One region of the Nocardioides conyzicola genome, then DNA from elsewhere that is predicted to be linked to it. Evidence: predicted binding sites of a transcription regulator. Region 1 holds the regulator's gene; each other region holds the start of a gene.
The links. Region 1 encodes LexA, which represses DNA repair genes until DNA is damaged. Its sites were predicted from a motif close to TCGAACANNTGTTCGA; they were not measured.
Positions count from the first base shown of each region.

Region 2: ABEA34_RS09420 (HNH endonuclease signature motif containing protein) is a predicted target of LexA. The motif match lies at 4,164-4,179, and genes of this name have one in related genera.
Region 3: ABEA34_RS04635 (HNH endonuclease signature motif containing protein) is a predicted target of LexA. The motif match lies at 3,049-3,064, and genes of this name have one in related genera.
Region 4: ABEA34_RS13880 (HNH endonuclease signature motif containing protein) is a predicted target of LexA. The motif match lies at 6,142-6,157, and genes of this name have one in related genera.

Region 1 is NZ_BAABKM010000002.1:793,709-801,449, reverse strand. Features, by position in the region: gene ABEA34_RS06940 (MXAN_6640 family putative metalloprotease) at 1-881, opposite strand, end outside; gene ABEA34_RS06935 (alkaline phosphatase family protein) at 939-2,177, opposite strand; gene ABEA34_RS06930 (alkaline phosphatase D family protein) at 2,174-3,859, opposite strand; gene ABEA34_RS06925 (phosphatase PAP2 family protein) at 3,863-4,672, opposite strand; gene lexA (transcriptional repressor LexA) at 4,761-5,477, opposite strand; gene ABEA34_RS06915 (ABC transporter permease subunit) at 5,547-6,578, opposite strand; gene ABEA34_RS06910 (ABC transporter ATP-binding protein) at 6,575-7,483, opposite strand; gene ABEA34_RS06905 (GntR family transcriptional regulator) at 7,480-7,741, opposite strand, start outside.
Region 2 is NZ_BAABKM010000002.1:1,298,954-1,306,694, reverse strand. Features, by position in the region: gene ABEA34_RS09445 (hypothetical protein) at 1-20, opposite strand, end outside; gene ABEA34_RS09440 (MFS transporter) at 17-1,360, opposite strand; gene ABEA34_RS09435 (class I adenylate-forming enzyme family protein) at 1,381-2,883, opposite strand; gene ABEA34_RS09430 (STAS domain-containing protein) at 3,050-3,403, shown strand; gene ABEA34_RS09425 (alpha/beta hydrolase) at 3,442-4,056, shown strand; gene ABEA34_RS09420 (HNH endonuclease signature motif containing protein) at 4,309-5,556, shown strand; gene ABEA34_RS09415 (hypothetical protein) at 5,627-6,019, shown strand; gene ABEA34_RS09410 (hypothetical protein) at 6,235-6,516, opposite strand; gene ABEA34_RS09405 (LapA family protein) at 6,768-7,076, opposite strand; gene ABEA34_RS09400 (PTS sugar transporter subunit IIA) at 7,117-7,584, opposite strand; gene ABEA34_RS09395 (MarR family winged helix-turn-helix transcriptional regulator) at 7,613-7,741, opposite strand, start outside.
Region 3 is NZ_BAABKM010000002.1:340,562-348,302, forward strand. Features, by position in the region: gene mtrA (MtrAB system response regulator MtrA) at 1-94, opposite strand, end outside; gene ahcY (adenosylhomocysteinase) at 120-1,550, opposite strand; gene ABEA34_RS04635 (HNH endonuclease signature motif containing protein) at 1,771-3,030, opposite strand; gene ABEA34_RS04640 (hypothetical protein) at 3,182-3,760, shown strand; gene ABEA34_RS04645 (MafI2 family immunity protein) at 3,828-4,127, opposite strand; gene ABEA34_RS04650 (DUF808 domain-containing protein) at 4,415-5,362, opposite strand; gene ABEA34_RS04655 (acyltransferase family protein) at 5,372-6,529, opposite strand; gene ABEA34_RS04660 (SIS domain-containing protein) at 6,559-7,590, opposite strand; gene ABEA34_RS04665 (Trm112 family protein) at 7,590-7,741, opposite strand, start outside.
Region 4 is NZ_BAABKM010000002.1:2,241,481-2,249,221, reverse strand. Features, by position in the region: gene ABEA34_RS13925 (DHA2 family efflux MFS transporter permease subunit) at 1-141, shown strand, start outside; gene fbaA (class II fructose-bisphosphate aldolase) at 152-1,183, opposite strand; gene ABEA34_RS13915 (hypothetical protein) at 1,304-1,948, shown strand; gene ABEA34_RS13910 (SigE family RNA polymerase sigma factor) at 1,945-2,436, shown strand; gene ABEA34_RS13905 (hypothetical protein) at 2,519-3,256, shown strand; gene ABEA34_RS13900 (septum formation family protein) at 3,253-4,011, shown strand; gene ABEA34_RS13895 (TrmH family RNA methyltransferase) at 4,018-4,659, opposite strand; gene ABEA34_RS13890 (DedA family protein) at 4,719-5,474, shown strand; gene pyrE (orotate phosphoribosyltransferase) at 5,460-5,984, opposite strand; gene ABEA34_RS13880 (HNH endonuclease signature motif containing protein) at 6,176-7,435, shown strand; gene ABEA34_RS13875 (pyridoxal phosphate-dependent aminotransferase) at 7,561-7,741, shown strand, end outside.

The DNA.
Region 1 (7,741 bases):
AAGATCCACTCGCCGTACTGCCGCAGGCTGCTGCTGTTGAACTGGTCGAGCGACTGGCGGGGCTGGGCCAGCGGGCTGAGGGGGAGGTACTGACGGTTGTCGTTGATGTCGTCGTACACCTCGTCCTCCGCCCAGGTGGCCGTCGCCTCCATGAACCAGGCGTCCTCGTAGTAGTCGTAGGCGAACTGGGTGGCGTGGAAGAGCTCGTGCGCCGCGGTCACCCGGAGGTTCTGCGCCGGCGTCAGTGCCGGGAAGCTCGAGAAGTTGTGGTCGAACGCGCAGTACGCCGGGGTGTTGTACGGCCCGTTGCGCGGCGGGGCCACGGAGCCGTCGCAGAAGCCGTAGAGACCCTGCTGCCCGGCGGCGCTGAAGTCGACCAGGTAGATGTCGAGCCGACTGTCGCCGCCCGCCGTGCCGTCCGGCATCGGGGCGCGGTAGCCGGCCGCCTTGTACGTCGCCAGCACGTGCTCGGCGACGTTGCCGGCGTCGTTCACGAAGTCGGAGGTGGCCTGGCCGTTGTCCCAGTGGACCAGGACGTTGTCGCCGAACGCCCGGGTCTGCTCGTTGGTCCACCCGTAGACCTGCGGCGGGCGGCTCAGCAGCCGGGAGGCCTGGGCGCGGTCCGTGCGGGAGAGCTGGTCCTGGCGGATCCGCAGGTCGCGCAGCGCGAGCGTCAGGTCGCGGCCGTCGGCGTCGGCGGCTGCGGGGTCGGCGAGGATCGACTGCACCTGGTCCAGCGCGTCCGCCGCGGCATCGGTCGACGCGGTGGGCTCCGGGTTGCCCGTCTCGGCGTGAGCGGGCATCGACAGAGCCCCGCCGACGAGCGTGGCGGCGAGCAGCGTGATTGCGGGCAGGGTCAGGCGACCGAGAGGAATACGCACCCCCCTACTGTCCACGACCGGACCAAGAAACGCCCAACCCGGCGTGTCGGCCGGCGCCTACAGCAGGGCGCGGCCGTCGTAGCCGCCTCGGGGGTGACCGGCCTTGAAGAAGGAGGCGAGGGTCGGGGCGACGTCGACGGTGCGGGCGACGCGGGTGTCCGCACGACGGCGTACGACGGAGTGGCCGCCGGCGATGAAGAAGGGGATCGCTCGGGTGGCGGGGTGGCCGTGGTTGCCGGGGATCGGGTTGGAGGTCGCCGGGTCGGGGTCGCTGAAGCGCCAGCCGGCCTTGCAGAAGACGACCACGTCGCCGGCCTGCGGGCCGAGCCGCAGGGTGCGTTCGCGGCGGTCGTGGGCGGACAGCACCCCGGGCTGGGCCCGGGCGATCCGCCGCATCCGGCGTACGGCGTCCGCGCGCTGCGACGCCGGACCGGTCCAGTAGAGGAGGTCGGCGCCGCCGTTGTCGGCGATCTGGACCTTGCCGGCGAGGAGCGGGTCCGCGGCGAGCGGCGCGGTCAGGCTGATCACGTGGTCGGGCGTCGACCAGTCCATCGAGTGGTCGGCGAGCACGATCACGATCGAGTGGCTCCACTTGCCCTGGTCGTGCAGCGCGTCGATGAAGCGGCCGACCTGCGCGTCGGTGTCGGCCAGCGCGGCCCGCCGGGTGGCCTTCAGCCCGAGCGGCCCGGTGATGTCGGCGTGCCCGAACCGGTCGATGTCGCCGAGGTTGACGAACATCAGGTTCGGGTCGAAGTCCTCGAGCATCGTCAGCGCCGCCTCCATCGTGAAGACGTCGGGCGCGTGCTCGGTGATCGGCAGCGTCGGCCGCGGCTCCCACCGGTGCGTGGCGCGACCGCCGAAGACGCCGTAGAGGTACTCCTTCGACAGCACGGTGCCGGTCGTGGCGCCGCGACGGTTGAGCCGCTCGATGATCGTGTCGCAGCGGATGTCGCTGGCCCGGTCCAGGTCGCGCACGACCTTGGCGCGACGGTCGTAGATCGAGTTGGCCGGCACGCCCGTCCGGTCGGGGCGCAGCCCGGTCATCATCATCACGTGGTTGGGGATGGTCTCCATCACGGGCATCGACGCGGCCCGCGGGAAGCGCAGCCCGCTGCCGCGCAGCGCGGCCAGCCGCGGGGTCAGCCCGCTGTCGAGCTCGTCGGGTCGGCAGCCGTCGATGACCAGCACGTAGGCGCGCTTGCGCGGACGGGCGGCGTACGCCGCGGCGCCGGGCAGACTGGAGAACACGAGGCCGGCGGCGCCGGCCTGGAGGAAGGTACGGCGCTCCAGGTTCACAGCGGCTTCGCCACCTTCTCGATGCGGCCCGTGCCGGTCTTCGTGGCGTACGACGTCGACCAGGTGATCGGGGTGTCCCGATCGGCCCGGTCGCCGATGACGTACCAGTCCATCTGCGCCCGAGTCGCCGTCAGGTCGAGCACCGAGAAGCCGTGGCTGTCGAAGTCGACGTACTGGATGTGCCGGTTGTTGGCCTTGATCAGCTCCTCCACCGCGACGCTCGTGGTCCGCGGCGGTGTGCCGGTGATGTCCTTGAGGTTGTTGGAGGTCACCGACGAGCACACGAACTCGACGCCGGCGGAGTCACCGAGGGGGTACGTCGACGCGTCGTACGGGAGCTCGGCCGCCCAGCCCGAGTGGATGTCGCCGGTGATGAAGAGCGCGTCGGTGACCTGGTGGTCGCGGATGTGGGCGAAGACCTCGCGGCGGTCGTCGGTGTAGCCGTCCCACTGGTCGACGTTGTAGGCGACGCCGTCACGCGGCAGCAGCCCGGTCACGTCGTCGACCGGGTCGACCAGGCCGTCGGGCAGGGCACCGAAGTCGACCGGCGCGATCATCACCGGGTTGCCGACGACCTTCCACTGCCCGCCGCCGCGGCGGAGGCCCTTCTTGAGCCAGTCCATCTGCTGCCGACCGGTGATGGTGCGGTCCGGGTCGCTCACGTGGCCGTCCGGGACCTTGAGCTGCTCGTCGCGGTAGGTGCGCAGGTCGAGCATGCTCAGCTCGGCGAGCCGGCCGAAGCGGAACCGCCGGAAGAGCCGGTCGCCGTCGCGCAGGGCCGCGGTGCCGTTCATCCGGACCGGCATCCACTCGTCGTACGCGCGGTGTGCGCGGGCCCGGCGTCGTACGAAGGAGCCCTCGCCGGTGGTGTGGTTCTCGGCGCCGGCCTTCCACTGGTCGTTGGCGACCTCGTGGTCGTCCCAGGTGATGATCCACGGGTACTTCGCGTGCAGGTCCTGGAGGTCGCCGTCCTGCTTGTACTGCGCGTGCCGCTGCCGGTAGTCGGCGAGCGAGAGGACCTCGTGCGACGGCACGTGCTTGCGGATGTCGCGGTCGTCGTTGCCGTAGCCGTACTGCCCCGGGCCGTACTCGTAGAAGTAGTCGCCGAGGTGGATGACCGCGTGCAGGTCGTCGCGGTCCGCGAGCCCGCGGTAGGCGCTGAACCAGCCCGCCTGGAGGTTGGCGCACGAGACGATCCCGAAGCGCAGGTGTTTGGGCGAGGCCGAGACCGCGGGCGCCGTCCGGGTCCGCCCGACCCGGCTGGTGTGGCCGTCGAGCAGGAAGCGGTAGTGGTACCAGGTCGCCGGCTTCAGCCCCGTCACGTCGACCTTGACCGTGTGGTCGCGGCTCGGCCCGGTGCTGAACGTGCCACGACGTACGACGTGCCGGAAGCGGCGGTCGGTCGACACCTCCCACGCGACCTTGACGCGCGGGCCCTTGCCGGAGCCGGGGGTGCTGGCCGCGGTCGGCGTCACCCGGGTCCAGATGAGGACGGCGTGGGGGAGCGGGTCACCGGAGGCGATCCCGTGGCGGAAAGGCCGGTGGCCGGCTGCGGCGGCCGGCCCGGACGGGAGGCCGGCGACGGTGAGTGCCGCGGCACCCGCGGTGCCGGTGGCGAGGACGGCGCGCCGGCGCAGCTGGGCGTCGGCGAGGGGGAGCGACGGTGGCATGTCCTCAGTCATGCCTCAATCAACGACCGTTGACTCCTCGCGTGATGGTCGTTCATCCAATGTTCTCCGAGGCCAGAGCGACGGCAGCGAGATCCGGCCGATCGCCTGGGCGGCCGCCCAGCCCACCAGGATCACCAGCCAGCCCATCAGCGCGTCGATCACCCAGTGGTTGCCGGTGCCCACGATGACGATCGCGGTGCCGAGGGCGTACGCCCAGCCGAGGACCCGGACCCACTTGCGGGTCGCGTAGACCTGCAGCGCCAGCGCCACCCACAGCGACCACCCGGCATGCAGCGACGGGAACGCCGCCAGCTCGTTTGTCAGACCGCCGAGACCGCGGGGAGCCGAGGCATCGGCACCCCACCAGCCGTCGGCCGCGTGCAGGCTGAGCACGTCGACGTACCCGCTGAGGAAGCGCGGCGGCGCCGTCGGCATCATCAGGTAGGCCGCGAGGCCGAGCAGCGTGCCGATCACCAGGGCCCGCCGGGCCGGACCGTAGCGGTCGGCGCCGAGCCGCCAGAGCCAGACCAGCACGGCGGCGGTGACGACGTAGTGCAGCGTCGCGTACCAGTAGCTGCCGGCCAGGCCGAGCACCGTGTGGTCGGTGAAGAGCTGGTTGAGCGGGCCCTCCCAGCTGATGCCCAGGAGGTCCTCGATGTGCAGCAGGTCGTTGGCGCGGTTGAGCGCCGGCTGCAGGCTGGTGTCGGCCAGCAGCCGGGCCAGGCTGTAGAAGACCCAGAGCGCCAGGATCAGGAGCAGCTCCATGATGGCGCGCGCCCAGCCGGGCATCGTCCGTTGGCGGGCGAGAGCAGGTGCCGTGGTCACAGCACCAGCGTCTTTCATCGGCCCTCCCGTGGCATCGGGGATCTCCCCCTAAAGCAACCCAGGGTCCGATCAGGTCATTCCCGGGTGATCAGACCCGCCTCAGGACCGCGGTCACCTTCCCGAGGATGGTGGCGTTGGTCCCGTCAATGGGATCGTAGTTGGCGTTGTGTGGCAGCAGCCACACCTTTCCGTCCTTGCGCTGCAGTGTCTTGACCGTGGCCTCGCCGTCGATCAGCGCCGCGACGATCTCGCCGTTGTCGGCGGTCTGCTCCTTGCGGATGACCACGTAGTCGCCGTCGCAGATGGCCGCCTCGACCATCGAGTCGCCGGAGACCTCGAGCAGGAAGAGCTCGCCGTCGCCGACCAGCTGCTTGGGGAGCGGGAAGACCTCGTTGTAGGTCTCCTCGGCCAGGATCGGGCCGCCGGCCGCGATCCGACCCACCAGCGGGACGTACGCCGCGGCCGGCACCTGGTCGCCCAGACCGGTCTCGTCGTACGACGACTCGTCGGCGCTGCCGAGCGAGCGCCGGGCCGCCATCACCTCGGGCAGGAACACCTCGAGCGCCCGCGGCCGGTTGGGGTCGCGCTTGAGGAAGCCCTTCGCCTCGAGCACCTTCAGCTGGTGGGCGACGCTCGAGGAGCTGGTCAGCCCCACGGCCTCGCCGATCTCGCGCATGCTCGGCGGGTAGCCGCGCGTCTCGATCGCGTCCTTGATCGTCGCGAGGACGCGCTGCTGGCGGGGGGTGAGCCCCGTGGCGTCGGGCGGCCCGTCGGGCAGCTCGCGCACCGTCATCTTCTTGACCATGGGGGTCACGCTAGCCATCACGGGCGCTCTGTTCAAACATTTGTTCGAACGGGCGTGTCGGCCCCGCTCTCATGTCCGCCGCCGCCGGATCTGCCAGAACGTGAGCGCGGCGAGGCCGGCGGACGCGACCAGGTAGAGCCCGGTCTCGGCGTACTGCAGCGGCCAGAAGTGGGTGCGGGGCTGGTAGACGAGGCGCTGCCGGTAGCCCGCGTCGGCGAGCTTGCCCAGGCAGGTGTCCAGGGTCCCGGGCGCCGGCTCGACGCGCGCGGTGCCGCTCTCGTGCTCGCTCGGGGGCTGCGGCAGGCAGTCGGTGACCGCCGAGGGCAGGGCGGCGACGTCACCGTCGGCGTCGACCGTCTGGTTGGACAGGACCCAGTCGCCCGGCCCCTTCGCCTGCACGCTGATCCGCCACGTCCCCGAGCCGTCCGACAGGATGCCGTCGAGGTTGGACTCGGAGATGACCGTGTACGACGTGGTCGCCGGCACGAGGTGCGGGCGCACCCACAGCGGCACCGCGACCTGGACGCACACGTAGACCGCCAGGGTCAGCGCCATCGCCGGGAGCGAGCGCCGCAGCACCAGGCCGAGCAGGGTCCCGAGGAGCAGCGCGAACACGGCGTACCCCACCGGCACGAGGCCGCGCATCGCGAACGAGACCGGGGTGAGCCGAAGCGGCAGGCTGCCGTGCTGGGCGCCGGTCACCCCGTCGAGCGGGTGTGCCCACCAGGTGATCGCGAGGCTCAGCGCTCCGACGACCACCACCGTGGCCAGCACGGACAGGCCGAGCTTGACCGCGAGCCACCGGCTGCGCGTGACCGACTGGTTCCAGACCAGCCGGAAGGTGCCGGTCTCGAGCTCCCGCGCCACCAGCGGCGCACCCCAGAAGACCCCGATCAGCGGTGGCGCGACCGCTAGCAGGAGGACGCCGCCGTAGAAGAGCAGCCGGTCGTTGCTGGTGAGCAGGTCGTAGATGCTGACGTCGCGACTCGCGAGGTCGGCGAGCCTCGGGCCGGTGACCGCGAGGACCACGCAGGCCGCCGCCGCCAGTCCGACGGCGATGAGGAGCTGGGTGCGGAACTGCCGCCAGGTCAGCCAGATCATCGGAGCACCTCGAGCTCGGGACGGGGGGAGGCGGCGGCCGCAGCGCGCTCCATGTAGGCGAGGGCGAGGTCCTCGAGGCTCAGGGCCGTGACGGACCAGGCCGGGTCGAGGATCGGCGCGGTCGTGCGGACGACGTACGTCGACTGCCGGTCGGTGTGGCTGGCCGAGACGACGTGGAGGTCGGCCGGCAGCGTGTCCGGCTCGCGGCGCGGGCCGGAGAGCCGGTGGTGGGTCGCGAGCACGTCGTCGACGTCGCCCGCGACCCGGATCTGGGAGTCGACCAGGACGGCCACGTGGTCGCAGACGCGCTCGAGGTCGGAGATCACGTGGGAGGACAGCAGCACGCTGATCTCGTGCTCGGCGACCGCCTCCATCAGCGCCGAGAGGAACTCCCGACGCGCCAGTGGGTCGAGGCTCGCGACCGGCTCGTCGAGGACGAGCAGCTCGGGGCGCTTGGCGAGGCCGAGGGTCAGGGCGAGCTGGGCGCGCTGGCCGCCGGACAACCGACCGGCCTTCTGGCCCGGGTCGAGGCCGAGACGCTCGATCCGGCCGCGGGCGATCGCGTCGTCCCAGCGTGGGTTGAGCCGGGCGCCCAGGCGCAGGTGCTCGGCGACGGTGAGCCCGGCGTACGTCGGGGTGTCCTGCGCGACGAAGCCGACCTTCGCCAGCTGGGCCGCGCCGGCGCCGGGGACGCCGCCGCACACCTCGATCGACCCGACGGTCGGGGCCAGCAGGCCGACGACGAGGTCGATTAGCGTGGTCTTGCCGGCGCCGTTGGGCCCGACCAGCCCGGTGACCCGGCTCTCGGGGATCTCGAGCGAGCAGTCCCGCAGCGCCCACTTCTTCTGTCCCAGCCGCCGGCGGTACTGCTTGCCCAGGCCTCGCGCGGCGACCACGGCGGTCATGCGATGTCCTCGTTCACGGAGCGAAAGGTGCTCACGAAGAGCGCCTCGATGCTCTCCTCGTCGAGCCCGGCCATCCGCGCCTTGACCAGCCAGCGGGCGAGGTCGCGGCGCAGCGGCTCGTGCGCGGCGAGCGAGGAGTCGGCGAGGGTCCGGGTGACGAAGGTGCCCACGCCCGGACGGGCGGCGACCAGGCCGTCGCGCTCCAGCTCGCGGTAGGCCTTGAGGACCGTGTTGGGGTTGATCGCCAGGCTCGCGACG
Region 2 (7,741 bases), 510 kb from region 1:
GCGCGGAGACGGGCGTTCACGACCGCCGCCGCCCGCCGGGGACGACCACGGCCAGCAGGGCGAGCAGAGCGAGGCCGGCGCCGACCAGGAACGAGTCGCGGAAGGCGCGGGTCGCTGCGCTCTCCAGCTGTACGTCGAGGTCGCGCTCGAGCTGCGCGGCCGCGGCCCGGGACCCGGGGGCGAAGTCCGCGGCGACGAAGGCGTGGTGCAGGTCGGGCACCTGGCCCTGCTGGTCCGCGAGCTCCCCGCCGAGCGCCTGGGCCAGGGCGACCTTGTCGTCTGCGGGCAACGGGGCGTCGAGCACGAGCGACGTGATCGCCTCCTGCGCCGGGACCTGGGCGTCCTGGAGGTCTCCGGTGAAGACCGGCGTCAGGATCGCCAGCCCGACGACCACGCCGAGGTGGCGGGCGCTGATCGTCCAGCCGGCGTGCTCGACCCGGGGGAAGCGCAGGTGCAACGCCTGCGCGGTGAGCCGGTCGACGGTCAGGCCGAGGCCGAGGCCGACCAGGGCCTGGGGCGCGACCGTCCAGCCGAGCGCCGCGGAGGGCAGCAGCGCCAGGCCGACCAGCCCACCGGCGACGAGGAAGCATCCCGTCGCGACCTCGACCTCCCGCGGACCCGGCAGCAGCCGGGCCAGCGGGCGGGCGGCGACCGCAGCGACGGGGACGACGGAGACGGTCAGCGCCGCGGCCGCCGGCGAGTGCTGCCAGCCGTCGACGAGGAGCAGCACCAGCAGGAACAGCGCCGCCGTCAGCGCCGCTGACAGCAGGGCGAGGGTCAGGTTGGGACGGATCGCCGGTCGGTGCCGGTCCGAGGCGGGCACGAGGACGGCGCGGACGGTGAGGGCGGCCGGAACCGCCAGCACCGCGACCGGGACCTGCACGACGAAGATCGACTGCCACGAGATCGCCTGGGTGAGCAGCCCGCCGACGACCGGCCCGGCGGCGGTGCCGATGACGCCGGCCGTGACCCAGGTGGCGATCGCCCGGCGCTCGCCGTACAGCCCGACCAGGAGCTCGAGGCACCCGACCAGCGCCAGGGCCCCGCCGAGCGCCTGCACGCACCGGGCGGCGATCAGCACCTCGATCGTCGGCGCCACCGCACACCACGCGGAGGCGGCGGCGAAGACCGCGATGCCGGCGGCGGTGAGGATGCGCGGCTGCCCGCGGTGGAAGAGCAGGGCCGCCGGGACGGCGACGAGCCCGAGCACCAGGTTGAACGAGATCAGCACCCAGGCGACCTGCGCGACGGTCGTGTCGAGGTGCCGGAGGATGTCGGGCAGGGCGAGCGTCACGACCGCGGAGTCCGCGAGGACCATCGCCACGGTCACCGCGAGGAGAGGGCCTACGGCGCGACGCACCGGGTCATCCTCGCAGCCCTCTACTCCGACGGCGTGCGGAAGTCGGCGCGGTCGATGGCGCGTTTCAGGATCTTGCCGGACGGGCCCTTGGGCAGCGCGGGAAGCACCTGCACGAGATGGGGCACCTTGTAGGCGCTGAGCCGCTCCTTGGCCCAGGTGCGGAGCTCGTCGGTCGGGAGGGTGGCGCCGTCGCGGAGCACGATCGCGGCGGCCACCTCCTCGCCGTACGTCGGGTCCGCGACGCCGACGACGGCGGCCTCGACGATGTCGGGGTGCTGGTAGAGGACCTCCTCGACCTCGCGCGGGTAGACGTTGTAGCCGCCACGGATGATCAGCTCCTTGAGCCGGTCGACGATCCGCAGGTCGCCGTCCTCGTCGAGGGTGCCGAGGTCGCCGGTGCGCAGCCACCCGTCCTGGATCGCCTCGGCGGAGGCCTCCGGGTTGCGCCAGTAGCCCTTCATCACGATCGGCCCGCTGACCCACACCTCGCCGACCTCGCCCGTCGGCACAGGGCGGCCGTCGGGGTCGCGCACCTCCAGCCGCATGCCGGGTACGGCGCGGCCGACGGCGCCGACCTTCGGCTCCTGGTCGTGGGGCGTGGAGGTCGCCCACCCGGACGTCTCGCTGAGGCCGTAGCCCTCGCGGATCCGGACGCCGAAGCGCTCCTGGAAGGCCCGGATCGCCTCCGCCGGCAGGGACGCCCCGCCCGACGAGGCCATCCGGAGCTGCGTGAAGTCGTCAGGGCTCCAGTCGCCGGGGTCGTGGAGCATGGCGTTCCACATGGCCGGCACGCCCGAGACGATGGTCAGGCGGTGGTCGCGGATCATCGCGAGCAGCCGGCCCGCGTCGAACGGGTGCAGCAGCGAGACCGGGGCGCCGAGGGAGATCGCGATGTGCAGGACGATCAGCTGTCCGTACACGTGGAAGAGCGGCAGCGCCGTCCCCACGCGGTCGTTCGCCGGGTCGAAGGCGAGCCGCTGACGGGCCGCCTCGACCAGCGCGAAGATCCCGCTGACGCCGAGCTCGGCACCCTTGGGGCGCCCGGTCGTGCCCGACGTGTAGATGATGATCGCGGTCTCGTCGCCGGCGCGGTCGACGGGCTCCGGCAGCGGCCGCCCCTGCGGCCAGTCCGCGAGATCGCCCAGTGTCCACAGAGGTACGCCGCGCTCGGCTGCCGCCCCGGTCGCCGCAGCAGTCGACTCGTGCCACGCCACCACCAGCGAGGCGTCGGCGTCCTCGAGCACGTAGCCGATCTCCGGCGCGGTGGCCATCACGTTCATCGTGATCAGCACGGCTCCCGCCGCGTGCAGCCCGTAGTAGGCGGCGACGAACTCGGGCACCGTCGGCGCGATCAGCACCACCCGGTCGCCCGGCCGGATGCCGGCGTCGACGACGCGGCCGGCGTACGACGCGACCAGGCCCCGCAGCTCGCCGTACGTCATGGTCTCGTCGCCGGCGCGGACGGCGACCCGCGCCGGGTCGTCGGTCGCGTGCTCGAAGACGGCGTCGGCCAGGTTGCTCATGTCCCAGGTCTACCTCGTGCCTCCTGGCGATGGCGCGCGACCCGGCCGGCAGCCCCCTCTAGGGGTGTAGCGGGGGTGGTGGGCCACCCGTAGCGTCGAGAGCAGCCGGGACGGGTCCCAAACAAGTGCCATGGTCCCGGGTCGCTTCACACATTGTGGGACCCAGATGAACCTCTTCTCAGCACTCGCTCTCCATTCGCCCCATGCGCACCTCGTCCTGAAGGGCGAGCTCGATGCCTTCAGCGCGATCCGGCTGCAGGACCGCCTCGACGAGGCGGTCTCTTCCGGTTGCTTCTCGTTCGACGTCGACCTCGACGCGGTGTCCTTCGTCGACGCCGGCGGCCTGAGCCTGCTGGTGCGGCTCAGGAACAGCGTCATGCCGCACGGCGGTGCGGTCTCGGTGGTCGCGGCCAGCGGACGGTTCCGCAAGGTCGCCCGCATCGCGGGCCTCGGTCACGCGTTCGACCTGCACCTGCTCCCGGACGACTCCGCCGCGCCCCGCCTCGAGAGCGTCGGGTAGCGACCGCGCGCGCTGGGGTCGGTCGGCAGACTGGTCCCATGTCCACCGCCCGTCTGGTCACGACGTACGCCCCGGCTCGTCCGGATGCGGTCGTGCTCGTGCTGCACGGCGGCGCGTCACGACCAGGCAGTCCCGCCGTCAGCCCGGCCCAGCTGTCCGTGCTGCGGATGGTCCCGGTCGCGCGTCGGATCGCGCGGGCCGGTCGCGGGCGGGTCGCCGTGCTGCGCCTGCTCAACACCCACCGTGGCTGGGACGCCTCGCACACTCCCGTCGACGACGTCGCCTGGGCGCTCGCCCAGGTGCGGGAGCGGTACGGCGACGTCCCCGTCGGACTGGTCGGTCACTCGCTCGGCGGCCGGGCGGCGCTGCTGGCCGGCGCGCTGCCGGGTGTCCGCACCGTCGTCGCGCTCAACCCGTGGGTCTACCCGACCGACCGCGCCGACCTCACCGGACGAGACGTGCTGGTCGTGCACGGCACCGACGACCGGGTCGCCTCTCCCGAGCGCGCGCGGGTCGTCGCGTCCGCGATCCCCTCTGCCACCTTCCTCCCGGTCGAGGGAGGCAAGCACGCCATGCTCCGGCACGGCTCTCGCTTCGAGCGTGCCGCTACTGACTTCGTGCTGTCGTCGTTGCTGGGGTGCGTGCGGGACTGAGGGCCGAATCCCGGCGGCCTGCGGGTCCGCTCGGGTTGGCCGCCGATAGGCAGCTACGCGGGTACGGCGGGTGGTGGGTTGCGGTCGGCGCCCGGCTCTCCGGTTGCTTGAACGCTCGTACGAGGAGCTCCACAGGCGCACCCGTCGGGTGTGGATGAACGCCGATGATCGTGATCTTTTCGTTACCCGCAACCCTGTGGATAAGGCCTTCTGAGGCCTCTGACTGTCGGTGGCCAGTGCTTGGCTTGTCACATGACAGCGATGACCACGCCCCACCACCAGGTGGCCTCGGCGACCGCGCGGATGCGCGGGATCGTCGACGCCCTGGTGGACGCGTCGGTGTGGTCCATGTCCTCTGGCGAAGCGGCGTCGACGCTGGTGGAGCTGACGAAGCTCGAGGCCCAGGTCGTCGAGCTCCGCGCCCGGGTCGCCCGGCACGCCGACGAGCTGCAGGTCGGCACCGAGACCGGCGCGACCTCCACCGCGACCTGGCTCGCTCATCAGACCCGGCTCACCCGGTCGGAGGCCCACCGGACCGTGAGCCTCGGCTACGACCTGGACACCCACGACGTGGTCCGAGACGCCCTCGCTGCAGGTGACCTCCGCCCGGAGCAGGCGCAGGTCATCGTCCGGGCGGTCAAGGAGCTGCCCGACGATCTGGACACCGACCTGGTGATCCGGGCGGAGCGTCATCTCGTCGAGGCGGCTGCCGAGCATGACGCGAAGACCTTGCGGATCCTCGGCCGTCGCCTGTTGGAAGTGGTGGCGCCGGACCTGGCGGACCAACACGAGGCCGACCTCCTCGAGAAGGAGGAGGCCAAGGCCGCGCAGGCGATGCGGCTCACGATGACCGACGACGGCCACGGCAAGACCCACGCCCGGTTCACCCTCCCGACGGTCCAGGCCGCGATGCTCAAGAAGATGCTGCTGGCGATTGCGGCACCGAAGCATCAGGCCGCGACCCACGGCGCCGGCGTCGTACGACGCCCGGGTCCTGAGCGGATGGGCCGCGCGTTCGCCGAGCTCATCGAACGGATCTCCGCGAAGGATCTCCCGAGGGTCGGCGGCACCGACGCCACGATCGTGATCCACATCGACGTCGACGTGTTGACCGGCAAGCTGCAGAAGGCCGGGGTGCTCGACACCGGCGAGCGCATCAGCCCCAGCCAGGTCCGCCGGCTCGCGTGCACGGCCCGGATCCTCCCCGTCGTCCTCAACGGCAAGTCGGAGATCCTCGACGTCGGCCGCGCCAAGCGGTTCTTCACCAAAGCCCAGCTCACCGCCATGGCCATCCGTGACGGCGGCTGCGTCGCCGACGGGTGCGACTGGCCACCCTGGATGTGCCACGGGCACCACTGGCAGAGATGGGCCGACGACGGCGACACCGACCTCGACAACGGCGGCTTGCTCTGCCCCCGACACCATGCAAGAGCCCACGACCCGACCTACGAGACCACCCATCAACCCACCGGCAAAGTCAGCTTGCACCGCAGGTGCTAGGCCGATTGCCCCGACGCACTCTCACGCAGATGTGCGGGCGACGGTTCGCACGGGGACTACCGTCTCGTCGATGTTCGGAAAGCGGTCGCAAAGCCGACCAGCGCGGGATCCAACTGCCGAGAGCATCGAGGTCCTGCTGGGCGATGCGGCGTCGCGCCACCCTGCGGGCACTTGGCAGGGACGCGCTCAGCATGCCCTGACCATCTGTGCCTGCGTCACGCTCAATCAGTCGCCCGACTGGATCATCTTCGACACGGTCGACGGCATCGGGTGGCGGCGCTGGCCCGACGATCTCCCCGACGAGGAGATGGTGCGTGCACCGCTCGAGGCAGGTGGTCACGCCGATCCATTCGACTTGCTTACTTGGCTACAGGGGAATGCCTCGGATCCGTGGGCGAGTGGTGACGGAAACGGTCACCCGGAGGTCGTCGAAGCGTTGCAGCGGTGGGTCATCAACGCCTGATCAGACCGCACTGACCTGCCGCTGATATCGCGAGGTCAAGCCGATGATCGGTCACCCCAGTGCAGCACACGCTTTGGCACGTGCTTGTGTCTTGAGGGTCTGACGAACGGCTTCGTCGGCGTCGTCCTGCAGGCCGATCTCAGACACCGGGATGGCGTAGCGAGCGATCTCGAAGTCCGCGCTTGCCAGCGACTGCATCTGCCGAGCAGCGGACGCTAGGAGAGCTGCGGACCCAACCAGAAGAGAAACGCCACGAACTCGACGATCAGGACCACGATCACGACGGTGCCCCCAGCCAAGACCCCGACGCCGACGTCCTTCGACGAACCCTCCCGACTCCGCAGCCAGAACCCAAGGATTCCGGTCGTGATGAGGACTCCAGCGATGACGCTCCCGGTGCCGTGACCGGCGTTGCCGAGCGCGACCAAGATGGCCAGCAACGCAATCGTCGTCACGATCGTCGCAACCACACGTGTTGCCAACGATCCAGAGTTCATCGAGCTCCCATTGCCACTGACCGGCGAGCTGACGGCGGAGGTCTGCGCAGTCGGCAGTCCATGGGCGAGATCGTCTCATCCTGGACACCCGGCGACAGCCGAACGCACTCTTCTGCCGCGGAGCGGCGACGAGACGACGGGCTAGCCGGGGTGATCAGAAGTAGCTCTCGGGCAACGTGCTCAGCCATGCGCCGAAGCCCAGGACGAGACCGATCCGCCCGATGACGATCAGCCCGACGACGACGTGCGCGCTAGGAGCGGCGTACCCGCCGGCGCAGCTGCCAGATCCGGAGCAGCCCGGCGACGGCGGTCAGGAGGATGCCGCCGACGAGTGCGATCAGGAGAGCGACGGCGAGCGGGGTGGTGCCGTCCCATGCGAGGAACGACACCTCGACCCTCTGGGTGTTCTGGGCGATGAAGACGATGAGGAGCACCAGCAGCAGGCCGAGCAGGACGAGTGCGCCGAACGCGCCGCTCGTGCGGGACCGGCGCAGCGGGTCCTGGGGACGCGGCTGGTCGGGCTCGACGTCGGGTTCAGGTGCTGCGTTCGGATCGACCATGGGTGGTCGGTACCCGATCGCGGCCCAGGTACGCCGTAGGTCAGCGACCGGCGACGGCCGCGGCGACGTGGTCGGCGAGGGCCTCCGGCGTACGCGCGTCGAGCAGGTCGGAGACGAAGGCGTACTTCACGCACGCGGTCGCGATCTTCTGCAGCAGCGCGAGGTAGCCGACGGAGTCGTCGCCGGGTGCGGCGATGAGCAGCACCAGGCGGACCGGCTCGGACCCGGACGAGAAGGTGACCGGCTCGGGCAGGCGGGCGACAGCGACCGACGGGGTGGTCACGGTGTGGCTGCGCGCGTGCGGCATCGCGAGGCCGCCGGGCAGCACCGTCGAGCCGAGCGCCTCGCGCGCGAGGGCCGCGTCGACGAAGACGTCGACGTCACTGATGCGGCCGGCGTCGTGGAGCAGGGCGGCGAGGGAGCGGATGACCGTGGCGCCGTCGGCGCCGAGATCCTGGTCGAGGCTGGCGATGTCCGGTGCGCTGACCGGCGAGGAAGTGTCGTTCATGGCCCCACGAGCCTAAGGCACGCGTGTTTCAGTCCCGAGTCCGCCGCGGGGCCCGACGCTCGTAGGCGTCGTTGAACGCCCGGAGCCCGCGGGTCAGGTCGCGCGCACCGTCGGCGCCCATCTCGGCCAGCACGGACCGGTAGAGGTCGGCATGGAT
Region 3 (7,741 bases), 450 kb from region 1:
AGGCGTCGTCGTCGACGACCAGGATCCGGCCCTTGGTGTTCTGGTCGTTCGGTGGGCCGGAGGGCGCTCCGGCGGGCTCGCTCATATCTTCCATACTGCCAGCCCGCCCGAGCGCGATCTCAGTATCGGTACTGGTCCGACTTGTACGGGCCCGCGACGTCGACGCCGAGGTACTGCGCCTGGTCGTCGCTGAGGGTCGTCAGCTTCACGCCCAGCGCGCCGAGGTGCAGGCGGGCGACCTCCTCGTCCAGGTGCTTGGGGAGCACGTAGACGCCGACCGGGTAGTCCTCGGGCTTCGTGAAGATCTCGATCTGCGCGAGGACCTGGTTGGTGAAGGAGTTCGACATCACGAACGACGGGTGGCCGGTCGCGTTGCCGAGGTTCATCAGGCGACCCTCGGAGAGCACGATGATCGCGTTGCCCGACGGGAAGGTCCACACGTCGACCTGCGGCTTGACGTTCTTGCGGACGACGCCCTCGAAGGTCTCGAGGCCGGCCATGTCGATCTCGTTGTCGAAGTGGCCGATGTTGCCGAGGATCGCGTTGTGCTTCATCTGCGACATCTGCTCGACGGTGACGACGTCCTTGTTGCCGGTCGCGGTGATGATGATGTCGGCCACGTCGAGGACGTCGTCGAGCGTCGAGACCTGGTAGCCGTCCATCGCCGCCTGCAGCGCGCAGATCGGGTCGATCTCGGTGACGATGACGCGGGCGCCCTGGCCGCGCAGCGACTCCGCGCAGCCCTTGCCGACGTCGCCGTACCCGCAGACGACCGCGACCTTGCCGCCGATGAGGACGTCGGTGGCGCGGTTGATGCCGTCGATGAGCGAGTGGCGGCAGCCGTACTTGTTGTCGAACTTCGACTTGGTGACCGAGTCGTTGACGTTGATGGCCGGGAAGAGCAGCGAGCCTTCCTTCATCATGTCGTAGAGGCGGAGCACACCGGTGGTGGTCTCCTCGGTGACGCCCTTGATCTCACCGGCGATCTTCGTGTAGCGGTCCTTGCTCTCGGCCAGCGAGGCGTTGAGGACGTCGAAGACGATCTTCTGCTCGTGGCTCTTGGCCGAGGCCGGGTCGGGCGCCTGGCCCGACTTCTCGGCGTCGACGCCGAGGTGGACGAGCATCGTGGCGTCGCCACCGTCGTCGAGGATCATGTTGGCGAAGCTGCCCTCGGGCCAGTTGAGGATCTGCTGGGTGCACCACCAGTACTCCTCCAGCGTCTCGCCCTTCCAGGCGAAGACCGGGACACCCTGCGGGTCCTCGGGAGTGCCGTTGGGGCCGACCGCGATCGCGGCGGCCGCGTGGTCCTGGGTCGAGAAGATGTTGCAGGAGGCCCAGCGGACCTCGGCACCCAGCGCGACCAGCGTCTCGATGAGCACGGCGGTCTGGATGGTCATGTGCAGGGATCCGGCGATCCGGGCGCCGGCGAGGGGCTTGTCGGCCCCGTAGCGCTCACGCATCGCCATCAGGCCGGGCATCTCGTGCTCGGCGAGCTGGATCTCGGTGCGGCCGAAGTCGGCCAGGTTGAGGTCGGCGACCTTGAAGTCCATGTGTCTGCTCCTGGGGTCTGGCGAGGGGTTGCTACCGGGAATCCGAGGTTAGAACGCGTCGCACCCAACCGAAGAATCCTCGATGCCTCCGCTATCGCAGACCTCCGGCGGGCTGGTCGGCTTGGCGGTCTGCTCGGGTCGACCGTCGTGGTCACCGCTGCAAGAGGACGCCGGCGGACGTGACTGTGACCCCACGGGCCGGTGGCCGGTGGGGTGGGGGTCAGTGGGTTCGTCGGCGTTTGTGGGTGAGGTCGTTGGTATAGGTGCGGCCCATCGGTGAGGTCCACACGAAGGTGGTGAGGGTGGGTCGGGTGTAGGTCCAGTAGCCGTGGGTCTTGAGGCGGTGGTGCAGCCGGCACAGCGGTGCGAGGTTCGACGACGTCGTCGGTCCGAGTGGCCATGGCTGGATGTGGTCGAGGTCGCAGGTCCTCGCGGACTTGCCGCAGCCGGGGAACACGCAGGTGGGGCAGGTCAGGATGACCTGCTCACGCATCCGTGCGGTGGGCGCGTAGGAATCGGCGGTCAGCTCCACGGCCAGGTCGAGGACCGGGCGGATGCTGACGCGGGTGTTGCCCTTCTGGCACCACTCCGCGAGCTGCTCGACGGTGATCGTCGAGCCGGTCGACGAGGCACCCTCGACACCGACGATGCCGTGCGGGGCGCGGGTGTCGTGGTGGGTGTAGATCACCAGCTCCCGCTCACCGGAGCCGTCAGCGAACAGCCCGAGCGCCATGGCGCGACGCGCATCGAGGTCCAGGGTGGGGTGCTCGTCGAGGAGGGCGTGAGCCTTCGCCTTGATCGCGGCTTCCAGGGCGAGCGCGTCGTCGAGGTCGAGGAGTCCTTCGATCGGGACGTAGCCGTGGTTGTGCTTGGCGTCGTCGAGCCCGACCCGCAGGAAGGGGCCAGTGCTCGCGCGCTCGTCTTCCTCGTTGTCGGCGTCGGCCTCCTTGGCCGCGGCGTTGGCAACGCGTTCGATCTCGGCGAACGAGCAGGTGTGCGCGATGGGCGCCAGGATCGTGTCGACCTGCGCGGCTGCCTGGGGTGGCAGCGCGATGGTGTGCTCGGCGACCCGGCGGGCCTTCCACACCTGCACCTCACCGGCCATGACGCGGTCCCACAGACGAGGGAGGCGGTGCTTGGTCTCGATCGCGGATCCGATGAGCTTGCGCCCACCGGTCGAGGTCGTGCCGACGGCGACCGCGAACTCGGTGATCGCGAACTCCGACACCGTCGGTGCGCCGTACCCCGCGACCTCGAGCGGTCGGTCGCCGAACAGCACGTTCGCCTCGAACAGGGGGTGGTCGGCGAGAGCAGGGGCGTCGTCGCCGGGGTGCGCTTCGCCCCATGCGGCGGCGAGCTCGAACTCGTGGGCTTCGGCGAGGACCTTCGCGCGGTGGGTGACCTCGGTGGCAGCCAGCAGCGCCTCGTCGCGGGACCGAGGTCCGGCTTCGAGAGTGCTGCGGCGCTTCCGAGTGGGCATATGGCACACTATCACGATTCGAACGTATGTTCTACTCCATTTCGACCTCGCGCAGTTGCCTGTGGAGCGAGTCGTCGGCAGCGCAGCGCGTTATCAACGGCATGAGCGGATGCTTGGGTTGCTCTTGAGCGGCGTGCGCCATCATTGCTCGGTGACGACGACACCGACGCTGGATGAGCTGATCACCCTGCTCGTCCGCGGCGCATCAGAGGAGCTCTGCTTCTCAGGCGTTAACCACGAACTCCGGGAGGACGGCACGTGGCGAAGGTCGCGAGTCTGGCGTCAGAACAGGTTGGCCAGGATCGAGGACCTGTCCGGAGACAGCACCCTGATCGCCGGCGACCGAACCTATTGGCGCAAGTGGCCGTCAGACCCGACGTTCGTGGCGCTTGAGCGGCCCGCTGACCACGACACGTTCGACCTCGGCTCCTGGACGATGCTCGACCCCGACGAATATTGGCGAGACTGGTTGACCCAGGATGCCGAGGCCGTCCTGACTTCTCTGCGTCAGGTGACCTACGAGGGCCGTGACGCCCTGCAGTTCGTGGCGCCCGAGGTCAAAGGCGGTATGCCCACATTGACCGTTGATGTCGAGCTCGGCCTTGAAGTACGAGCCAAGCGGGCCGACGTCGGCGTGTTCCACTGCTGGACCGATCTCCGCACCGACGAGTCGATGAACGACGACCTCTTCCTGCATACGGCGCCGTTGTCCAGCAACCTGGGCTCCTGAGCAGGCGCCTCAGCACGTCGCGCTCATCGGCACGACCGAGCGCACGCCACGCGGAAGAAGCAGATGGTCAGGGCTCCGGCTCCCAGCGCATGAACACCCAGTGCTCACCGGGCAGCAGGTCGCGGGTCGCGTTGGGGACCGCTCTGAACCTCACAGACACGCCGGGAGGAAAGTCGGCGATGCAGTAGGTCTCGGCCGAGGACACGCACTCCGCCTGCACCTCGCCGACCTCGCCCTCGTACAGGAACCGGGCCTCGACGGCTCCTTGCTCCGAGGAGCCTTGGTGCGACACGGCCACCGCCCGAAGGTCGCTGGTGACCTGCTCCCACAGAGCCCGCATCATCGACAACATCACGTCGGTACTCATGTCGGCCACGGACGGAGTATCGCCCGCTCATCGGCCATGTGAGTGCGTCTTCGCTCGTTGCAGAAGCGGCAGCGGACGCGCTCACGGCAGCTGCGGCTGTCGGTGCGGTGCGCAGGAGTCCGCCGTACTTCTGCGGCGGTGACCACGACGGTCGACCCGAGCGGACCGCCAAGCCGACCGGGGCTGGAAATCGCCCGTGGTGCCACAGCGGGCGGTGACCACCCTTTCCGTCTGTCGCGTCGCCGACAGCGATCACAGCGCGCCGCGGCGCTGGCGACACCGAGCGATCAGTGAGCGACGGCGGCCTTCTTGCGGCGCGGGATGACGTGCAGGACGCCGAGGACCACGGCGCCGACGACCAGGCCGAAGACGGCCGAGAGCAGCGTGTTGGTGAGCCAGCCGGCGATGCTGCCGAGGGTGCCGCCGACGGCGTGGTGGACCTCGTGCTCGAGGTGGTGGACGAGGTCGTACGGCGCGTGCCAGCCGAGGTCGTCGAGCCCGACGATCTCGATGTGGCCACCGACCCAGAGCATGGCGGCGATCCCGACGACGGAGATCGTGGAGAGGAGCTTGGGAGTGCCGACGAGGAGGCCGTGGCCGATCTTGCCGGCGAAGCCCGTCGAGCGCTCGGTGAGGGCGAGCCCGATGTCGTCGAGCTTCACGATGATCGCGACCACGCCGTACACCGCGACGGTGATCGCGATCGCGACGACGACGAGGATCAGCAGCCGGTTGAGGAACGGCTCGTCGGCCACCTCGTTGAGCGCGATCACCATGATCTCGGCGGACAGGATCAGGTCGGTGCGGATGGCGCCCGAGACCATGGCCTTCTCGGCGTCCGCGCCGACGACGCCCGCCGGCACGGCCTCGTGCTCGTGGCCGCGCAGCCGGCCCCAGACCTTCTCGAAGCCCTCGTAGCACAGGTAGGCGCCACCGACCATCAGGATCGGCGTCAGCAGCCCGGGCAGGAACTGGCTGAGCAGCAGCGCGATCGGCAGGATGATCACGAGCTTGTTGCGCAGCGAGCCGATGGTGATCCGCTTGATCATCGGGAGCTCGCGGTCGGCGGTCACACCGTGGACGTACTGCGGGGTCACCGCCGTGTCGTCGACGACCACACCGGCGGCCTTGGTGGTCGCCCGCCCGGCGGCCGCACCGACGTCGTCGACCGACGCGGCGGCCATCTTGGCGAGGGCGGCCACGTCGTCGAGCAGTGCGAAGAGCCCTCCAGCCATGCGGGAACGCTAGCGGACGGCCGTTGGCTCCCCGACCTCGGAGGCCGCGCGGTGGTGCAAACCGGCGTCCACGCCGGCCTCGATCTCGGCCTGTACGTCGGGCTGGACCTGATCCTTCGCGACCGTGAGGTCGACGGCGTGCTTGGCGTGGCGCTCGGCGTACCCGAGCGGGTCGACCAGGTGGGTGAGGCGCGACGACACCGGGTGCCAGGCCAGCGCCAGCGCCAGCAGCACGGCGGCGAGCGTGGTGACGCCGAACGCGATCACCGCGTGGTCGTCGGCCCAGTCGCCCCAGCCCGCGTAGCCGGCGCCCTTCACCACGAAACCGTGGAAGAGGTAGACCACCAGGGTCGCGGCGCCCATCCGGGCGAACCAGCCGCCGACGCGTGGCACCAGGGCGAAGAACGCCCAGGCGCCGAGGGTCCCGATCGCGAGCACGAGCAACCGCGTGAGCAGCGCGCGGAGGTCGTCGGCGTACCCCATCTCGTCGTAGCGCGAGCGGTAGTAGAGCCACTCGGTGCTCGCCCAGACGTCGGTCCAGGTCGTGAGGATCCAGATGCCGACGAGGACCCCGACCGCGGCGACCTGGGACGGCCTGCGACGCAGCAGCTCGAGCCGCTCGGGCGTCGCCTTGAGACCCATCACGAAGAACGGCAGCAGGCCGAGGACGCGGGCGATGTCGAGCGTGTTGCCGGCGTACATCCCTGCGACCACGCTGACCACGACGGCGACGACGAGGCCGCCCCACATCGGGCGGAAGATCGGGGTGAGCAGCCGCCAGAAGAACATCGCCGCGAGGTACCACATGGGCCAGTGGGGGTCCTGGAAGAGGTTCTTCATCTCCTCGCCGCCCACGTAGACCCGGAACAGCGCGAGCGCGCACTCGAACATGACGTACGGCACGACCACCGTGCGGACGAGCTGCCAGAGCCGCACCTTGCTGTAGACGAACGTGCGGGACAGGTAGCCGGTCACGAAGACGAACGCCGGCACGTGCCAGGCGTAGAGGAAGTCGTAGAAGTGGTCGGTGACCGCGTTGTGCGGCAGCAGCGTCCACGAGTGGCCGACGACGACGAGCGTCACCAGGATCATCTTGGCGTTGTCGAACCAGGGGTCGCGAGCAGCAGGGCGCGCGGTCTGCGCGGGCGTCGAGGTCTCAGTCGGCACCCTTCGGGTCTACCCGGTGTTGCGGCCGATCAGTCCTCGACGAAGCCGATTCTCAGGTACTCCGCAGCGTACGTACCGCTGAGCAACAGGGACGCGTAGCGGGCGACCTCGGTCGGCGCCTCGGTCGTCACGATCTCGACCCGCACCCGCCGGTCGGCGGCGGCGGCCAGCAGCCTGCCCCGCTGCTCCCGCACGACCGCGTCCTCCGCACCGTCGTCCAGGACCAGCAGCATCGGCCGCCGCTCCCCCGTGTCGTCGGCGAAGGGGTCGTCGAAGACGTCCCGCTGACGGGCGGCCTCGATCACCGGCAGCAGGTGCTCGGCGTCACCGGCCAGGGCGGTCCGGCCGGTCGCGCGGCGGATGGACTCCGCGACGCGGCGGGCGGCCCGCGCGGCGAGCACCGAGCCGCCCCAGACGACCGGGTTGGTGTCGGCGAGCGCGATCGCCAGCATCTTGGCGGGGTTGACCGCCAGGTCGCGGTGCGGCGAGCAGGAGATCGCGACGGCGTCGAGCGCCTCCGCGACCTGCTCCGCGTCGGCCCGGGGACCCAGCGAGACCCGCTCCAGGTAGTCGAGCACCACCACGGCCGTGGCGAGCTGGTCGCGCGTGGTCGTCGGCAGGATCGTGCTCCAGCGGCCGGCGGCGTGGTCGGCGACCAGCGAGGTGGGTGGGCAGGCGACCACGAGCTGGCAGCCTCGGCGTACGGCCTCCGCGACGGCCGACGCGGTGCCGGGGTCGGAGCCGTCGGGGGCCAGGACCACGACGAGGTCGAGGCTCCCGGCCCAGCCCGGCAGCGCGGGCGCCGGCCAGGCCACGAACGGCACCGGGCACCAGGGCTCGAGCACGGCGCGCAGCAGCCGGGAGTCGGGGCCGGCGGCGATCACGGCGCGGGGACGGGAGAGGTCCTGGGCCCGGGCCACGGCGTCGGCGGTGGCCCCCGCGGCCTCACCGGAGGTACGGCGCACCCGCGCGCCCGACTCGGCCAGCGCGCGCAGCGCGAGGTCGCTGCCCGCCAGCGCGGTCTCGTCGTCGAGCCGGGACTCGTCGAACCAGGTCACCATCAGGACGGCTTGCGGGCCTCGTCGACGAGCAGCACCGGGATGCCGTCGCGCACCGGGTAGGCCAGCCCGCAGCCCTGGCAGACGAGCTCCTCGCCCACCACCGCGAGGTCGGCCCGGCACGCCGGGCAGACGATGATCTCGAGCAGGGCGG
Region 4 (7,741 bases), 1.4 Mb from region 1:
GACGCGATGGCGAGCGCGGTGCTGCTGCCGACGTTCGCGTTCCTGATCGGCTTCGTCGCGGTGCTGTTCTTCGAGAAGCCGCGCCACGCCGGGTACGCCGCGGCTGGGGCCCCCGCGCCGGCAGCACCCGTCACCGACTGACGCGTCCTCCTCAGCCGATCGAGGCGCCCGCGGACCGCAGGTTCTCGCACGCCTCGACGACGCGGGCGGCCATGCCACCCTCGGCGGCCTTGCCCCAGGCGCGGGGGTCGTAGAGCTTCTTGTTGCCGACCTCGCCGTCGACCTTCAGCACGCCGTCGTAGTTCTGGAACATGTGGGCGGCGACCGGCCGGGTGAAGGCGTACTGGGTGTCGGTGTCGACGTTCATCTTGACCACCCCGTAGTCGACTGCCTCGGCGATCTCCTCGGGCGACGAGCCCGAGCCGCCGTGGAAGACCAGGTGGAAGGGCTTCGATCCGGGCTCGAGGCCGAACTCGGCGACGACGGCCTCCTGCGCCTCCTTGAGCACCGAGGGACGGAGCTTGACGCCGCCCGGCTTGTAGACGCCGTGCACGTTGCCGAAGGTCAGCGCGGTCATGTAGTAGCCACGGTCGCCGTACCCCAGCGCCTTCGCGGTCGCGATCGCGTCCGCGGGGGTCGAGTAGAGCTTGTCGTTGATCTCGGCCTCGACGCCGTCCTCCTCGCCGCCGACGACGCCGACCTCGATCTCCAGGATCACCTTCGCCTTGATGGCGCGGTCGAGGAGCTCCTCGGCGATGACGAGGTTCTCCTCGAGCGGTACGGCGGAGCCGTCCCACATGTGCGACTGGAAGAGCGGCGCCTCGCCCCGGTCGACCCGCTCCTGCGACAGGGCGAGCAGCGGCCGGACGAAGCCGTCGAGCTTGTCCTTGGGGCAGTGGTCGGTGTGCAGCGCGATGTTGACCGGGTAGTTCTTCGCGACCTCGGCGGCGTACGCCGCGAAGGCGACCGAGCCGGTGACCATGTTCTTGATGCTCGGCCCGGAGAGGTACTCGGCGCCTCCGGTCGAGACCTGGATGATGCCGTCGGAGCCGGCGTCGGCGAAGCCCTTCAGCGCGGCGTTCAGGGTCTGCGAGGAGGACACGTTGATCGCCGGGAACGCGAAGGCGCTCCCCTTGGCGGTGTCCAGCATCTCGGCGTACTTCTCGGGGGTGACGATGGGCATCTGTCTGCGCTCCTCGGACTGGCGACTGGCTCTGCTACCGACCCTAGTGGCTATCCGTGACAACCGGACCGCCGGACGTTCCGTTCTGGAAGTGTCAGGACGAGCAGGCAGGAGAACGCGATGAGCACGGACATCGACGAGTGGATCGGCACCGAGGTGGAGCGGTCCTTCGGGACGGAGCCGCCGCTGCGCGACCCGCTCCAGTACGCCGTACGCGGCCGGCGGGCGGCGCGCCGGCGCCGGGCCGCAGTGGCCGCCTCCGTCGGCGTCGCCGCCGTCGCCGTCGGGGCGTTCGCCGCGAGCATCGGTGGCGCCGGGTCGGCCGGGCGCGACGTCGAGCCGGCGGGACCTCCGGGCGTCGTCCCGGTGCACGTCACCGATCCCGTGCCGGTCGACCCGGACACGGCGCGGGAGTGCCGCGCCGGCACCCTGGGCGACTGCGGCCTGGCCATCGGCTGGGACGACATCCACCTCGACGACCACGGGAAGGTCGTGCGGGGCTACCCCGAGGTGAAGGTCACCGGCTACTACGACCACGTGCTCGGCGACGCCTTCGGCACCTCGGCGGCACTGGAGGTGGTGACGACCCACGGGGACACGGTCTGGCTCCTGCTGACCGCGACCCGGGATCACCGGATCAGCGGGTTCCAGTCCGAGCTGCCGGACCAGACGCGCACCTTCGACGAGTGGGTCGCCGACAGCGTCGGGTCGCACTCCTGGTTCAGCTACCCCGAGCTGCCGCCGGCGGGAGGCACCTCCCGATGAGGGCGCACCTCGAGGAGGAGTACGTCGCGTTCGTGGCGGCCCGCCAGCAGCACCTGCGCCGCATCGCGTACGCGATCTGCGGTGACTGGCACCGCGCCGACGACCTGCTCCAGACGGCCCTGACCAAGCTGTACCTGGCCTGGCCGCGGCTCCAGCACGAGGGGGGCGAGGAGGCGTACGTCCGCACGATCCTGGTCCGCGCCGACATCGACGAGCACCGCCGGCCGTGGCGTCGCGAACGACCGACGACGAGCCCGCCCGAACGCACCGCCCCCGCCCTGCTCCCCTTCGAGGAGCGGTCGAGCCTCCTCGACGCGATCCGGCTGCTGCCGGACATGCAACGGCGGACCGTGCTGCTCCGGCACTGGCTCGGGCTGTCCGTGGAGGAGACCGCCGCCGAGCTCAGGATCAGCGAGGGCACGGTGAAGAGCCACACCTCGCGCGCCCTGCAGGCGCTGCGATCGGTGCTCGCGGAGGACCGCCACTGATTTCGGGGTTCTCCGACCAAGGCCGAGGTCGGCCGCTTACGGTGATCGCCGCACCACCGACCACGATCTCGGGAGAGACCTCATGACCCGCGCCCTGCGCCTCCTCGGCGTCACCGCCGTCCTCGTCCTGCTCGCCGGCCTCCTCGGCGTCGGCACTGCCTCGGCAGGCGAGACCGACCCGGATCCGCTGGCCGGGGCCCCGGCAAAGGGCGCGTGCTACGACCTGACCTACAAGCAGGGCTGGGAGCACTCCGTCCCGGAAGCGCCGGTCGAGTGCTCCGACGACCACACGACCGTGGTGATCGCGGTCGGTCAGCTGAAGGCCGGCGTCACCTGGGACTCGCCCGAGAAGACGATCTCGAAGAACGTCGGAGCCCAGTGCGGCGCTGCGTTCGCCGCCAAGATCGGCTCGAAGCCCGCGCTGCTCATGTACTCCCAGTACAACTGGTTCTGGTTCGCTCCCACGGACGCGGAGCAGGAGGCCGGAGCTCGCTGGTTCTCCTGCCACCTCGCCTCGCTCGAGGACAACGCGCTCAGCGACCTCCCGGACAAGCTGCCCCGGGCCGGCCGCAACCTGCCCGACGTGCTCGCACGGTGCTACGTCGGGCGCAAGTACGCCGCGACCACGTGCGCTGACCGTCACGACTGGCGGCTGTCCTACGCCACCGTGGTGCGGATGAAGCCGACCGCGAAGAACCTCGACAAGGCCGCCAAGCGGATCTGCCCGCGCCACGTGTCCAGCCGCGTCTGGCTGCGGTCGGCCGTGCCGATCGACCGCAAGTCCTTCGCCATCGGCTGCTCGACCAAGACGCACCGATGACCCGCGCCCTGCGCTGCCTCGGCGTCACCGCCGTCCTCGTCCTGCTCGCCGGCCTCCTCGGCGTCGGCCCCGCCTCGGCGGGCGAGACCGACCCCGACCCGCTGGCCGGCGCCCCGGCCGTGGGCGCCTGCTACGACCTCACGCTGAAGCAGGCCTACGGGCACTCCTCACCGAAGCCGGCGGTGGAGTGCACCGGCGACGAGACCATGTTCGTCACCGCCGTCGGCGAGGTGCCGGCGTCGTTCGACTGGGCGGACGTGAACTGGAAGAAGTTTCCCGCGGCCATGTCCCGCAAGCTCACCACCACCTGCGACCCCGCGACCAAGAAGCTGCTCGGCACGCCGACGCGTCGTGCGCTGACGCTCTGGGACTCGTACTGGTTCGCACCGAACAAGAGGGAGATCGCGGCCGGCGCTCGGTGGTTCAGCTGCTCCGTCGCCCTCACCTCGTCCACCAAGCTGCTCGACCTCCCGGCAGCGGGGCCGGCCAAGATCACCGGCTCGATCCCTGACGCCGTGGCGCGCTGCGCCAAGGCGGTCAAGGGTGGGTTCGCGGCGGTCGCGTGCTCGGCCTCTCACCAGTACCGGACGACGTTCTCCAAGGTGGTGCGCGGCAAGGCCACCGACAAGAGCGTGCTGAAGGCAGCGAACCGCACCTGCCCACGCCACGTCGTCTCGCGCGAGTGGCTCTACCGCACTTCCTGGGTGACACGGACGACGTTCGTGCTCGCGTGCTCGAACAAGACCCGGCACTGACCCAGCTCAGCCCCGCCAGGCGCCGTCGCCCGAGAGGTCGGCGTGCTCGCGCACCCAGGAGTGCATCGCGATCGCGCCGGCCGCCGAGGCGTTGATCGACCGGGTCGACCCGAACTGGGCGATCGAGAACGTCGCGTCGCACGCCTCGCGCGCGCCGTCGGAGAGCCCCGGGCCCTCCTGGCCGAAGAGGAAGCACACCTTCCTCGGCAAGGTCGTCGTCTCGAGGTGCAGCGAGCCGGGCAGGTTGTCGACGCCGTACAGGACGACGCCCTGCTCGTGGAGGTACGCCGCGAGCTCGGTGACGCCTGCGTGGTGCCGGACGTGCTGGTAGCGGTCCGTCACCATCGCGCCACGCCGGTTCCAGCGGCGGTTGCCGACGATGTGCACCTCGGCGGCCAGGAACGCGTTCGCCGTGCGGACGATCGAGCCGATGTTGGCGTCGTGCTGCCAGTTCTCGATCGCGACGTGGAAGTCGTGCCGCCGTGAGTCGAGGTCGGCGACGATCGCCTCCATCGTCCAGTACCGGTAGCGGTCCACGACGTTGCGCCGGTCGCCAGCGGCGAGCAGCTCCGCGTCGTACCTCTCCCCCTCCGGCCAGGGCCCGACCCACGGGCCGACCCCGACCTCGTACGGCGCGCGCTCGTCCATTCGGGGAACGTTAGGGGATCGGCCCCACGACATGCGGACCCGGCAGGTACCGTTTGTACGTGACCGCGCTCCTCGCGTCCCCCCACCTGAACCCGATGCTGTTCGGCATCAAGTGGATGGACCCAGACTGGCTCCTCTCCGAGTTCGGGTCGAGCCTGATCTGGCTGAGCCTCGTCATCGTCTTCATCGAGTGCGGGTTGTTCTTCCCGTTCCTCCCGGGTGACACCCTGCTCTTCGCCCTCGGCCTCTTCATCGCCGGCGAGCAGATCCACATCCTCGGCGTGGGCTCGCCGTTCCTCGAGCTCGTGATCGCCGTGCTGCTGCTGACCACCGCTGCCCTGCTGGGCAACGTCGTCGGCTACGAGATAGGCCGGGCCATCGGGCCTCCGCTCTACAACCGCGACGGCCGGATCCTCAAGCGCAAGTACTTCGACGACACCTCGGCGTTCTTCGAGAGGCACGGCAGCAAGGCGCTGGTCATCGGCCGGTTCGTGCCGTTCGTGCGGACCTACATCACCGTGGTCGCCGGTGTGACCCGGATGGACCGGCGCAAGTTCTTCTCCTGGAGCCTGGTCGGCGCCGCGCTGTGGGTCGTCTCGATCACGCTGCTCGGCTACTTCCTCGGCAACGTGCCGCGGCTCGGCCCGTTCCTCTCCGAGAACATCGACTACGCGATCTTCGTGATCCTGCTCTTCACCGTGATCCCGATCGGCTTCGAGGCGATCAAGCGGCGCCGGACCCACCACGCCGAGCGTGAGGCCGCGCGCAACGCCGTACCGGTCCCCGACGTGCCCGAGGAGTCACCCGCGGGCTGAGTCCAGCTGCGCCTTGGTCAGCACCGGGCGCACCTCGAGCCCGACGTCCGCGAGCGGGTTCTGGTCGACCGGGCTGCGGTCGATCGCGCAGACCACGACCTCGACCGTCGCGCCCAGCGCACGCAGCGCGTTCGTCGCGTCGCGAACGGCGCCGCCGGTGGTGATCACGTCCTCGATCAGCGTGATCCGGCGGCCGGCCACGTCCGGACCCTCCGCGAGCTTGTTGGTGCCGTAGGTCTTCGCCTGCTTGCGCACGAACAGCGCCGGCCGGCCGGTGAGGCTGCTGACCATCGTCGCGATCGGGACGCCGCCGAGCTCGAGCCCACCGAGCAGGTCGGTGTCCTCCGGGAGCAGCCCGACCATCTCGCGCGCGACCCGGAGCAGCAGCGCCGGGTCGGCCTCGAAGAGGTACTTGTCGAAGTACTCCGTCGCCTGCTGACCCGAGCGGAGCGTGAACTCCCCCGTCAGTCGGCAGATCGCGTCGATGTCGGCAGCCAGCGTCTCGTCCACGCCGCAGAGCGTAGTCGGGGACGCCGGTGGTTGAGGAGGCGCGCCAGCGCTGTCTCGAAACCCCCGCAGCCGAGGCAGGGGCGATGGCGCCAGGCCCGAGGCTCGAAGCCACCACCCACCGGCGGGTGATTGGAACCGCTTCGTCTGAAAACTTTACTCGAACATATGTGCGAATCGTGGTAGGCTGTGGTATGGCCACTCGGACCCGCCGTACCACCCTCGACCCTCAGGTCGAGACGGTGCTGCGCGCCGCCGAGGTCACCCACCACGCCGAGATCATGGCGGCGGCACGGACCTACGAGCTCGCCGCCACCTGGGCCGAGCTCCACCCCGGCGACGACGTCGACCCGGTCGTCGACGACGACGGCAACCTGGTCATGTACGGCGATCAGCCCCTCTCTCTCGCCGGCGAGGGCGCGCCCACCGTCGCCGAGTTCGCCATCCCCGAGTTCGCCGCCGCGGTCGGCCTCTCCCCCGTCGCCGGCCGCAAGCTCGTCGGCTCCGCCCTCGAGGCCAAGCACCGCCTCCCCCGGCTCTGGGCGCGCGTCATGACCGGCGAGGTCCCCGCCTGGAAGGTCCGCCGGATCACCGAGCACACCCACCGCCTGCCCGCGGGCGGCGCGCAGTACGTCGACGCGGCGCTCGCCCCGATCGCCCACGACTGCTCGTTCGCCCAGATCGAGTCCACAGCGATGACCGCGGTCGAGCAGTACGACCACGAGCGGTTCGAGGAGCTGAGGCGCCGGCGCGCCAAGCACCGGCACCTCGACATCGCCCTGGGCGACGCCGCTCTCAACGACGGCCTCGTCCCGGTGACCGGGCTCCTCGACCTGGCCGACGCGCGTGCTCTCGAAGCCGCGGTCAAGACCAAGGCCCACGCGCTCCTCACCGAGCACCCCGAGCTCGACCTCGACACCCGCCGCGCCATGGCCCTCGGCCACCTCGCCGACACGTCGCTGGCCGGCGGCGGCAGCGGTGCCCGCGAGCTCGTGATCTACGCCCACCACGACTCACGCCAGACCCACGGCGTCGTCAACGTCGAGGGCGGCAGCTCCCCGATCACCATCGACCAGCTCGCCGAGTGGTGCCGCCAGGCCAACACCCGGGTGTCGATCCGCCCGGTCCTCGACCTGAGCGAGCACCTCTCGACCGACGCCTATGCACCCGGCTCGCGTCTCCGCGAACAGATCGTCCTGACCTGCCCCACCTGCGTCTTCCCCGGCTGCGGCCGATCCGCCCGTCGCTGCGACCTCGACCACATCACTCCCTGGCATCGAGGCGGCGCCACCACCTCGCGGAACCTCGCACCCCTCTGCCGACTGCACCACCGCCTCAAGACCCACGGCTTCTGGACCTACCGCAGGCTCACGATGACCTCCTTCGAGTGGACTTCACCCATGGGACGCGTCTACCTCAGCGACCTCACCCACAAGCGACGACGAACCCACTGACGCCACCCCGCCGGCCCCGCCGGCGGGGTCACAGCCATGCCTCGGGCCACTTGGTACGGTGCGCCCCGACCGAACGCGCCTTCCACTTCGCCGGTCGACCACGGCGCGGCGCTACTGTCGGCCGCATGCTCGCGCACCGACTCGAGGGCATCGCGCCCACGATCTTCTCGGAGATGTCCGCCCTCGCCGTCCGCACCCAGTCGGTCAACCTCGGCCAGGGGTTCCCGGACGTGGACGGACCGCCGGAGGTGATCGCGCGGGCGGTGCACGCGCTGGAGAGCGGGCTCAACCAGTACGCACCCGGGC